DNA from 3 places in the Clostridioides sp. ES-W-0016-02 genome. Region 1 is predicted to be linked to each of the others. Evidence: a T-box and tRNA genes for the amino acid it is inferred to sense, from the RefSeq annotation. Region 1 holds a T-box; the other regions hold tRNA genes.
What was found. The T-box of region 1 lies ahead of metG (methionine--tRNA ligase). A T-box ahead of a tRNA ligase gene usually reads a tRNA of that ligase, here a tRNA-Met.

Region 1 (3,243 bases):
AAAGCAAACTCTAGATGCTTTCGTAGCAATAAGAGATTGAAAATTGACTATTGTCAACAATGCTGTTTCAATAAGTTGAGCTTGATACAAGGGTGCTTTAACAGTAATCAATGGCTCATTAGGGAACATTATAGTCCCTTCTTCAACAGCATAAATATCTCCTGTAAACTTAAACTCTTTCAAAAATTTTAAAAACTTGTCAGAAAATAAATTTAAGCTTTTTAAGTACTCCAAATCTTCATCTGAAAAATGAAGGTTATCTATGTATTCAACAACCTGATCAATACCACAAACTATAGTATACCCTCCATCACAAGCGTTTTTTCTAAAAAACATATCGAATACAACAATGTCTTCGTGAATATTTTTTTCAAAATAGCCATTTAACATAGTAAGCTGATATAAATCAGTAAGAAGTGTTAGATTTCTCATTATTTCTCTCCTTAATTATTATTAAATATTAAAAATTATAAAAACTCCCACACTTATACTAAAACATAATATAGTACAACTTTCAAGTATAAAGTATTACCTAACTATCATAAAATTATTTAAAGAGGAGGTTGATTATAATAGGAAAAATATGGTTTTACATGGTATCAATAGGAATAATAGGAAGTTTGATTTCTAAAAATATGGGAGAATTAAATAAAGTTATATTGAGTGAAACATCAAAAGGTATAGAATTTGCAATAAGTCTAGCTGGTATTATGGCACTCTGGATGGGTATAATGAATATTGCAAAAGAGTCAGGCTTGATTGAAAAAATAGGTCAGAAATTAAATCCTATAATGAGAAGATTGTTTCCTTCTATTCCAAAAGGTCACAAAGCAATGTCTTATATAGTTATGAATATTGCCTTGAACATGTTGGGTGCTGGTAATGGTGCAACAGCATTTGGCTTAAAAGCAATGAGTGAGCTTCAGACTTTAAATAACAAAAAAGATACAGCTACCAATGATATGATTATGTTTATGGTAATAAACATATCATCTATACAGATAATTCCATTTACTATAATTAAATTAAGAATGGATATGGGAGCTCAAAACCCAAGTGAAATAATTTTTACAACTTTATTTGCAACCATAATATCTACAGCAATAGCAATAATAACATGTAAATTTTTTCAAAGAAGATATAGATAAAGGGGATGTAGATATATGGAAGTATTTTCAAACTTACTTATACCAGTAATAATTTTGTACATAGTAGTTTATGGTAAATATAAAAAAATAGATGTATATGATAGTTTTGTAAAAGGGGCAATTGATGGTTTAAAGGCTGCATGGGATATTTTACCTTATATAATAGGTATATTTTTAGCAATAGGAATATTTAAAACTGGTAAAGGCCTTGATATGTTAGAATGGTTATTTACACCAATAGCAAATATGATGAGTATACCAAAAGAATTAATAGGTTTAATAAGTGTAAAACCTTTATCTGGAAGTGGTGCCTTGGGAATGTATAGCGAACTTGCACATAGAGTTGGAATAGGCAGTTTAGTAGAAAAAATGGGTGCTACAATTGTAGGCTCTTCTGAGACTATTTTTTATACAATGGCAATCTATTATGGGAGTTTAAAGATAAAAAATACTAGACATACATTGTCATGCGCTATGATTAGTCATGTTGCAGGAGTTATAGCAGCAGTTTTTATTTGCTATGTAATATTTGTATAATTTGTTGACAATGTGGGAAAAATTTTATAATATAGTGATTATATAGAAATAAATTGTAATATGAATTATAAGCTATGAAAAGAAGAGTAGATAAGGATTTTTTCTATCAGAGAGCTAGGTTAGGTGAAAGCTAGTGTAAAAAGATTTATTGAAGATGGTCTTGGAGCTTTTTATCTGAGCATATATGCTAAGGTAAAACGGTTAGGCACGTTATAGTCTACTAAGGTATCTATAAAGTTAATTTCTACATTTCATGTGAAACATAATCGTTATAGATGAATTAGGGTGGTACCGTGAATAATCTCGCCCCTATGTTAAATCATAGGAGGCGATTTTTTATTATTTTAAATGAAATATATATAATTATGAACGATAAAAAATTAGGAGGTAAGTAATATGAGCAAACCGAGTTTTTATGTAACAACACCAATATACTATCCAAGTGGAGGATTACACATAGGTCATACTTACTCAACAGTAGCTGCAGATACAATAGCTAGATTTAAACGTTTCTGTGGATATGATGTAAAGTTTTTGACAGGAACAGATGAACATGGTGAAAAAATACAAAAGAAAGCAATAGAACAAGGAATGTCAGAAATAGAATACCTTGATGGAATGATAAAAGATATAAAAGCATTATGGAATACTATGGATATATCTTATGACGATTTTATAAGAACAACAGAAAAAAGACATACAGATATAATACAAAAAATATTTACTAAGTTATATGAACAAGGTGATATATACAAAGGAGAGTATGAAGGTAGATATTGTACTCCTTGTGAGAGTTTCTGGACAGAATCACAGTTATTAGAAGGAAACAAATGTCCTGATTGTGGAAGAGAAACATACTTAGTAAAAGAAGAATCTTATTTCTTTAGATTATCTAAATATGAAGATAGATTAAAAGAGTTATTTAAAGACGATAGTTTCTGTTTCCCAGCTGCTAGAAAAAATGAAATGGTGGCAAATTTCTTAGATAAAGGGCTGGAAGATTTAAGTGTAACAAGAACAACTTTTGACTGGGGAATAAAAGTTCCTTTTGATGAAAAGCATGTAATTTATGTATGGGTAGATGCTTTATGTAACTATATAACAGCATTAGGATATATGACAGATAATGATGAAGAATTTAAAAAATATTGGCCTGCAAATGTTCAAATAGTAGGTAAAGAGATAGTGAGATTCCATACAATAATATGGCCAGCACTTTTAATGGCTTTAGGTTTAGAAGTTCCAAAACAAGTATTTGGTCATGGATGGATATTGTTTGCTGATGATAAAATGAGTAAATCAAAGGGTAATGTTGTTTATCCAGAGCCAATAATAGAAAGATATGGAATAGATACTCTTAAATATTTCTTATTAAGAGAGTTTGCATTTGGTCAAGATGGAAGTTATACTCATAGAAATTTTGTAACAAGAATAAATTATGACCTAGCAAATGATTTAGGAAACTTAGTAAGTAGAACTGTAGCAATGGTTGAAAAATACAACGGTGGTATAATACCAACAGTAAAAACTTCAACTGATTTTGATGCTGATTTAAAAG
Region 2 (3,243 bases), 190 kb from region 1:
GTTAAGGAACTCGGCAAAATGACCCCGTAACTTAGGGATAAGGGGTGCCACCATACGGTGGCCGCAGAGAATAGGCCCAAGCGACTGTTTACCAAAAACATAGGTTTCTGCTAAGTCGCAAGACGATGTATAGGAGCTGACGCCTGCCCGGTGCTGGAAGGTTAAGGGGATCTGTTAGAGTAATCGAAGCAGTGAACTTAAGCCCCAGTAAACGGCGGCCGTAACTATAACGGTCCTAAGGTAGCGAAATTCCTTGTCGGGTAAGTTCCGACCCGCACGAAAGGCGTAACGATTTGGGCACTGTCTCAACAACAGACTCGGTGAAATTGTAATTCCGGTGAAGATGCCGGATACCTGCGACAGGACGGAAAGACCCCATGGAGCTTTACTGTAGCTTGACATTGGGTCTTGGTACTACATGTACAGGATAGGTGGGAGGCTTTGAAACCAGGACGCCAGTTTTGGCGGAGCCATCCTTGGGATACCACCCTTGTAGTACTGGGACTCTAACCATAGGCCATGAATCTGGTCTTGGGACACTGTCAGGTGGGCAGTTTGACTGGGGCGGTCGCCTCCCAAAAGGTAACGGAGGCGCTCAAAGGTTCTCTCAGTACGGTCGGAAATCGTACGTAGAGTGTAAAGGCAAAAGAGAGCTTGATTGCAAGACATACAGGTCGAGCAAGGATGAAAATCGGACTTAGTGATCCGGTGGTTCTGCGTGGAAGGGCCATCGCTCAACGGATAAAAGCTACCCTGGGGATAACAGGCTTATCTCCCCCAAGAGTCCACATCGACGGGGAGGTTTGGCACCTCGATGTCGGCTCATCACATCCTGGGGCTGTAGTAGGTCCCAAGGGTTGGGCTGTTCGCCCATTAAAGTGGTACGCGAGCTGGGTTCAGAACGTCGTGAGACAGTTCGGTCCCTATCCGTCGCAGGCGTAGGAAATTTGAGGAGACCTGTCCTTAGTACGAGAGGACCGGGATGGACGTACCTCTGGTGTACCAGTTGTTCTGCCAAGGGCATGGCTGGGTAGCTATGTACGGAATGGATAAGCGCTGAAAGCATCTAAGCGCGAAGCCAACTTCAAGATAAGATTTCCCACCGCAAGGGTAAGACCCCAGAAAGACTATCTGGTTGATAGGTCGAAGGTGTAAGTGCAGCAATGTATTTAGCTTATCGATACTAATAGGTCGAGGACTTGACCAATATTATTTGATGTTCATTGATTAAAATATATATGTAGTTTTTAGAGTGTTAACTCTATGTAAAGTACTAACTTCAATTAATAGAAGATATTTAATAAAAAACTATTATTATTTAGTACTTTAAAAGTATTGACATTTAAAAATAAAGATGTTAATATAATACTTGTCTTATAAATAGGCAATATGTGGTTATAATAGCAAAGAGGATACACCTGTTCCCATTCCGAACACAGAAGTTAAGCTCTTTAGCGCTGATGGTACTTGGTGGGAAACTGCCTGGGAGAGTAGGACATAGCCACGTAAATATTCCAAGGTAGCTCAACGGTGGAGCAACCGGCTGTTAACCGGTAGGCTGTGGGTTCGAGCCCCACCCTTGGAGCCAAAAAAAGCCGAAGTGGCGGAACTGGCAGACGCACAGGACTTAAAATCCTGCGGGACTTACCTCTCGTACCGGTTCGATTCCGGTCTTCGGCACTTATAAAACAATATCGCGGAGTGGAGCAGTTGGCAGCTCGTCGGGCTCATAACCCGAAGGTCGTAGGTTCGAGTCCTGCCTCCGCAACCATTAAAATGGCTCGTTGGTCAAGAGGTTAAGACACCGCCCTTTCACGGCGGTAACAGGGGTTCAATTCCCCTACGAGTCACCAAAAAAAAATTAAATAAGCGGGTGTAGCTCAATGGTAGAGTTCTGGCCTTCCAAGCCAGCTGTGAGGGTTCGATCCCCTTCACCCGCTCCAAAAAAAATGGGATCATAGCTCAGCTGGGAGAGCACCTGCCTTACAAGCAGGGGGTCGCAGGTTCGAGCCCTGCTGGTCCCACCATTTGCGGCCTGGTAGTTCAGTTGGTTAGAATGCCAGCCTGTCACGCTGGAGGTCGAGGGTTCGAACCCCTTCCAGGTCGCCAAAATAAAATATAAAAAATGCTGGTGTGGCTCAACGGTAGAGCAGCTGACTTGTAATCAGCAGGTTGTAGGTTCGATTCCTATCACCAGCTCCATGTAAAATTAATACGGAGGATTTCCCGAGCGGCCAAAGGGGGCAGACTGTAAATCTGTTGTCATCGACTTCGGTGGTTCGAATCCACCATCCTCCACCAAAAAAATGCGCGGATGTGGCGGAATTGGCAGACGCACTAGACTTAGGATCTAGCGCCATTGGCGTGGGGGTTCGACTCCCTTCATCCGCACCATTTTTTATTTAATTTATACATATTTATTGTGGGTGCATAGCTCAGCTGGATAGAGCAACGCCCTTCTAAGGCGTGTGTCCGGGGTTCGAATCCCTGTGCGCTCACCACATATATTGGGGATTAGCCAAGTCGGTAAGGCACATGACTTTGACTCATGTATGCGTAGGTTCAAGTCCTGCATCCCCAGCCATTAAATATTAAAGTTAAGGTTCATTAGCTCAGCTGGCAGAGCACCTGACTCTTAATCAGGGTGTCCCGAGTTCGATCATTGGAAGTAGAATATGGAGAGGTGTCCGAGTGGTTTAAGGAGCTGGTCTTGAAAACCAGTGACTTCGAAAGGGGCCGTGGGTTCGAATCCCACCCTCTCCGCCAAATGCCCAGATAGCTCAGTCGGTAGAGCAGGGGACTGAAAATCCCCGTGTCGGTGGTTCGATTCCGCCTCTGGGCACCAAGAATATGGCGGTATAGCTTAGTTGGCTAGAGCGTTCGGTTCATACCCGAAAGGTCATAGGTTCGACTCCTATTACCGCTACTAAAATTTAATGTGGGCCATTAGCTCAGTTGGTTAGAGCGCCCGGCTCATAACCGGTAGGTCTGGGGTTCGAGTCCCTGATGGCCCACCACATTAAATTAATAAAATTTCGAGGTGTAGCGCAGTTTGGTAGCGCACATGGTTTGGGACCATGGGGCCGGGGGTTCGAGTCCCTTCACCTCGACCAATATAATGGTGGGTATAGCTCAGTTGGTTAGAGCGCCAGATTGTGGCTCTGGAGGTCGTGAGTTCGACTCTCATTATCCACCCCAACTAATATGGTCTATTAGCTCAGTCGGTAGAGCACCTGACTTTTA
Region 3 (3,243 bases), 190 kb from region 1:
TTTTTCCACCCCTGGTATAGTTTGAACATTAACTTCTTTTGCAATTTTTTTAGAGTTTATCTTATCCCCCATCATATTCATTACTTTAGATGATGGGCCTATAAAAGTAATTCCATTTTCTTCACATTTACGAGCAAATTCTGCATTTTCTGCTAGAAAACCATATCCTGGATGTATAGCGTCAACTTTTTTTCTCTTTGCTAAGTCTATTATTCCATCCATATCTAAGTATGCATCTATTGGACCTTTGCCTTCCCCTATTAAATATGATTCATCTGCTTTTGTTCTAAATAATCCGTATTTATCTTCTTTACTATATATACCAACACTTTTTATCCCCAATTCTGAACAGGCTCTAAATATTCTTATAGCTATTTCGCCTCTATTAGCTACTAGTATTTTATTAAACTTTTTAAGCATACTCTATTCTTCTCCTTTATTGTTTGTGTAATATTAAAGATTATAGACTAAAATACTTTATTTTTGAAGATGTTTAAGCAAGTTCCTTAATTAATAAGATAAATTTATAAATATATATAATTTTTAGACTGTATAAACTCAATTTACCTCACTAAAATTAAGGGGTTTTTTATGGGATTTCAGACAAACTTGTGTGAAAATTTCTACAATTGACCTTATTTTATACTATTTTTTTCTCTGTTTACATAATTATTTTCATCTTTACGTAATATTTCACATACTTTTCTCAATATAGTTCATATCTTAATCTATCTGTCTTAACAAACGTTTTATTACATCAGAAAGTTTTAGATGACCTAAATCTGCATATGCTATAACTAGTATTATTTTTACTACTCCTTCTACCTCATCTAATTTATATGCTCTAGCATTTATTATTGTGTACTTTGGCATAAGTTCTTCTAAACCTAGTGCAAGTTCATCAGATAAAGTCATATATTCATCAAATTTTTCCTCATCAGATAAGGTGATATATTCATCTTGCTCACTTATAATAGTATCTAAATAATCCATATTTATACTTAATTGATAAGCTATTATGTCCTCTCTTTTTGTGCTTTTACTCAAATCCTTTTCAACTTTGAACTTACTATTCTTATCTATTATTATTTTAAGTTCTTCACTATCAACTATTTCATTTCCTATAATTATATACAAACTTTTTACCTCCTAAATATAAATCTTTTTTAATCAAAAATAAAACCTCTAGTAAAATTACTAGAGGTTTGCACTGGTGGGATTAACAGGGCTCGAACCTGTGACCCCCTGCTTGTAAGGCAGGTGCTCTCCCAGCTGAGCTATAATCCCTCGATATTTATATGGTGCGCCCAAAGGGACTCGAACCCCTAACCTTCTGATTCGTAGTCAGACACTCTATCCAGTTGAGCTATGAGCGCATTTTATTGGAGGCGACACCCAGATTCGAACTGGGGATCAAGGAGTTGCAGTCCACTGCCTTACCACTTGGCTATGTCGCCACCTTTTTGGTGATCTATCCGCGACTCGAACGCGGGACACCCTGATTAAAAGTCAGGTGCTCTACCGACTGAGCTAATAGACCATATTAGTTGGGGTGGATAATGAGAGTCGAACTCACGACCTCCAGAGCCACAATCTGGCGCTCTAACCAACTGAGCTATACCCACCATATATCTTCAAATTTAATGTGGTGGGCCATCAGGGACTCGAACCCCAGACCTACCGGTTATGAGCCGGGCGCTCTAACCAACTGAGCTAATGGCCCACATTAAATTTTTAGTAGCGGTAATAGGAGTCGAACCTATGACCTTTCGGGTATGAACCGAACGCTCTAGCCAACTAAGCTATACCGCCATATTCTTGGTGCCCAGAGGCGGAATCGAACCACCGACACGGGGATTTTCAGTCCCCTGCTCTACCGACTGAGCTATCTGGGCATTTGGCGGAGAGGGTGGGATTCGAACCCACGGCCCCTTTCGAAGTCACTGGTTTTCAAGACCAGCTCCTTAAACCACTCGGACACCTCTCCATTGGTGATCTATCCGCGACTCGAACGCGGGACACCCTGATTAAAAGTCAGGTGCTCTACCGACTGAGCTAATAGACCATATTTTTATTTGGCTGGGGATGCAGGACTCGAACCTACGCATACATGAGTCAAAGTCATGTGCCTTACCGACTTGGCTAATCCCCAATATATATGTGGTGAGCGCACAGGGATTCGAACCCCGGACACACGCCTTAGAAGGGCGTTGCTCTATCCAGCTGAGCTATGCACCCACATTGCAATATAAACATAAATTTGGAGCGGGAAACGAGATTCGAACTCGCGACTTCAACCTTGGCAAGGTTGCGCTCTACCACTGAACTATTCCCGCTCGTTTATTAAATTAAATAAAAATGGTGCGGATGAAGGGAGTCGAACCCCCACGCCAATGGCGCTAGATCCTAAGTCTAGTGCGTCTGCCAATTCCGCCACATCCGCGCATTTTTTTGGTGGAGGATGGTGGATTCGAACCACCGAAGTCGATGACAACAGATTTACAGTCTGCCCCCTTTGGCCGCTCGGGAAATCCTCCGTATTAATTTTACATGGAGCTGGTGATAGGAATCGAACCTACAACCTGCTGATTACAAGTCAGCTGCTCTACCGTTGAGCCACACCAGCATTTTTTATATTTTATTTTGGCGACCTGGAAGGGGTTCGAACCCTCGACCTCCAGCGTGACAGGCTGGCATTCTAACCAACTGAACTACCAGGCCGCAAATGGTGGGACCAGCAGGGCTCGAACCTGCGACCCCCTGCTTGTAAGGCAGGTGCTCTCCCAGCTGAGCTATGATCCCATTTTTTGGAGCGGGTGAAGGGGATCGAACCCTCACAGCTGGCTTGGAAGGCCAGAACTCTACCATTGAGCTACACCCGCTTATTTAATTGTTTTTTTGGTGACTCGTAGGGGAATTGAACCCCTGTTACCGCCGTGAAAGGGCGGTGTCTTAACCTCTTGACCAACGAGCCATTTTAATGGTTGCGGAGGCAGGACTCGAACCTACGACCTTCGGGTTATGAGCCCGACGAGCTGCCAACTGCTCCACTCCGCGATATTATTTTATAAAGTGCCGAAGACCGGAATCGAACCGGTACGAGAGGTAAGTCCCGCAGGATTTTAAGTCCTGTGCGTCTGCCAGTTCCGCCACTTCGGCTTTTTTGGCTCCAAGGGTGGGGCTCGAACCCACAGCCTACCGGTTAACAGCCGGTTGCTCCACCGTTGAGCTACCTTGGAATAT

Region 2: it has a tRNA-Met gene. The T-box ahead of metG (methionine--tRNA ligase) is inferred to sense a tRNA for this amino acid. The anticodon was not compared.
Region 3: it has a tRNA-Met gene. The T-box ahead of metG (methionine--tRNA ligase) is inferred to sense a tRNA for this amino acid. The anticodon was not compared.

The regions. Positions count from the first base shown of each region.
Region 1 covers NZ_CP061361.1:4,035,354-4,038,596, reverse strand. The annotation lists gene IC758_RS18700 (nicotinate phosphoribosyltransferase) at 1-432, opposite strand, end outside; gene IC758_RS18695 (nucleoside recognition domain-containing protein) at 564-1,148, shown strand; gene IC758_RS18690 (spore maturation protein) at 1,164-1,685, shown strand; T-box leader at 1,751-1,999, shown strand; gene metG (methionine--tRNA ligase) at 2,082-3,243, shown strand, end outside.
Region 2 covers NZ_CP061361.1:33,896-37,138, forward strand. The annotation lists rRNA gene IC758_RS00165 (23S ribosomal RNA) at 1-1,207, shown strand, start outside; rRNA gene rrf (5S ribosomal RNA) at 1,391-1,507, shown strand; tRNA gene IC758_RS00175 (tRNA-Asn) at 1,514-1,588, shown strand; tRNA gene IC758_RS00180 (tRNA-Leu) at 1,595-1,680, shown strand; tRNA gene IC758_RS00185 (tRNA-Met) at 1,696-1,771, shown strand; tRNA gene IC758_RS00190 (tRNA-Glu) at 1,779-1,853, shown strand; tRNA gene IC758_RS00195 (tRNA-Gly) at 1,870-1,943, shown strand; tRNA gene IC758_RS00200 (tRNA-Val) at 1,952-2,027, shown strand; tRNA gene IC758_RS00205 (tRNA-Asp) at 2,033-2,109, shown strand; tRNA gene IC758_RS00210 (tRNA-Thr) at 2,128-2,202, shown strand; tRNA gene IC758_RS00215 (tRNA-Tyr) at 2,217-2,301, shown strand; tRNA gene IC758_RS00220 (tRNA-Leu) at 2,311-2,394, shown strand; tRNA gene IC758_RS00225 (tRNA-Arg) at 2,425-2,501, shown strand; tRNA gene IC758_RS00230 (tRNA-Gln) at 2,509-2,584, shown strand; tRNA gene IC758_RS00235 (tRNA-Lys) at 2,608-2,671, shown strand; tRNA gene IC758_RS00240 (tRNA-Ser) at 2,678-2,766, shown strand; tRNA gene IC758_RS00245 (tRNA-Phe) at 2,770-2,845, shown strand; tRNA gene IC758_RS00250 (tRNA-Met) at 2,853-2,926, shown strand; tRNA gene IC758_RS00255 (tRNA-Ile) at 2,941-3,017, shown strand; tRNA gene IC758_RS00260 (tRNA-Pro) at 3,037-3,113, shown strand; tRNA gene IC758_RS00265 (tRNA-His) at 3,122-3,198, shown strand; tRNA gene IC758_RS00270 (tRNA-Lys) at 3,207-3,243, shown strand, end outside.
Region 3 covers NZ_CP061361.1:37,261-40,503, reverse strand. The annotation lists gene IC758_RS00400 (pyruvate carboxylase) at 1-420, opposite strand, end outside; gene IC758_RS00395 (hypothetical protein) at 724-1,137, opposite strand; tRNA gene IC758_RS00390 (tRNA-Val) at 1,212-1,287, opposite strand; tRNA gene IC758_RS00385 (tRNA-Arg) at 1,300-1,376, opposite strand; tRNA gene IC758_RS00380 (tRNA-Cys) at 1,384-1,457, opposite strand; tRNA gene IC758_RS00375 (tRNA-Lys) at 1,465-1,540, opposite strand; tRNA gene IC758_RS00370 (tRNA-His) at 1,549-1,625, opposite strand; tRNA gene IC758_RS00365 (tRNA-Ile) at 1,647-1,723, opposite strand; tRNA gene IC758_RS00360 (tRNA-Met) at 1,739-1,812, opposite strand; tRNA gene IC758_RS00355 (tRNA-Phe) at 1,820-1,895, opposite strand; tRNA gene IC758_RS00350 (tRNA-Ser) at 1,899-1,987, opposite strand; tRNA gene IC758_RS00345 (tRNA-Lys) at 1,990-2,065, opposite strand; tRNA gene IC758_RS00340 (tRNA-Gln) at 2,077-2,152, opposite strand; tRNA gene IC758_RS00335 (tRNA-Arg) at 2,162-2,238, opposite strand; tRNA gene IC758_RS00330 (tRNA-Gly) at 2,262-2,336, opposite strand; tRNA gene IC758_RS00325 (tRNA-Leu) at 2,360-2,443, opposite strand; tRNA gene IC758_RS00320 (tRNA-Tyr) at 2,453-2,537, opposite strand; tRNA gene IC758_RS00315 (tRNA-Thr) at 2,552-2,626, opposite strand; tRNA gene IC758_RS00310 (tRNA-Asp) at 2,645-2,721, opposite strand; tRNA gene IC758_RS00305 (tRNA-Val) at 2,727-2,802, opposite strand; tRNA gene IC758_RS00300 (tRNA-Gly) at 2,809-2,882, opposite strand; tRNA gene IC758_RS00295 (tRNA-Glu) at 2,900-2,974, opposite strand; tRNA gene IC758_RS00290 (tRNA-Met) at 2,982-3,057, opposite strand; tRNA gene IC758_RS00285 (tRNA-Leu) at 3,074-3,159, opposite strand; tRNA gene IC758_RS00280 (tRNA-Asn) at 3,165-3,239, opposite strand.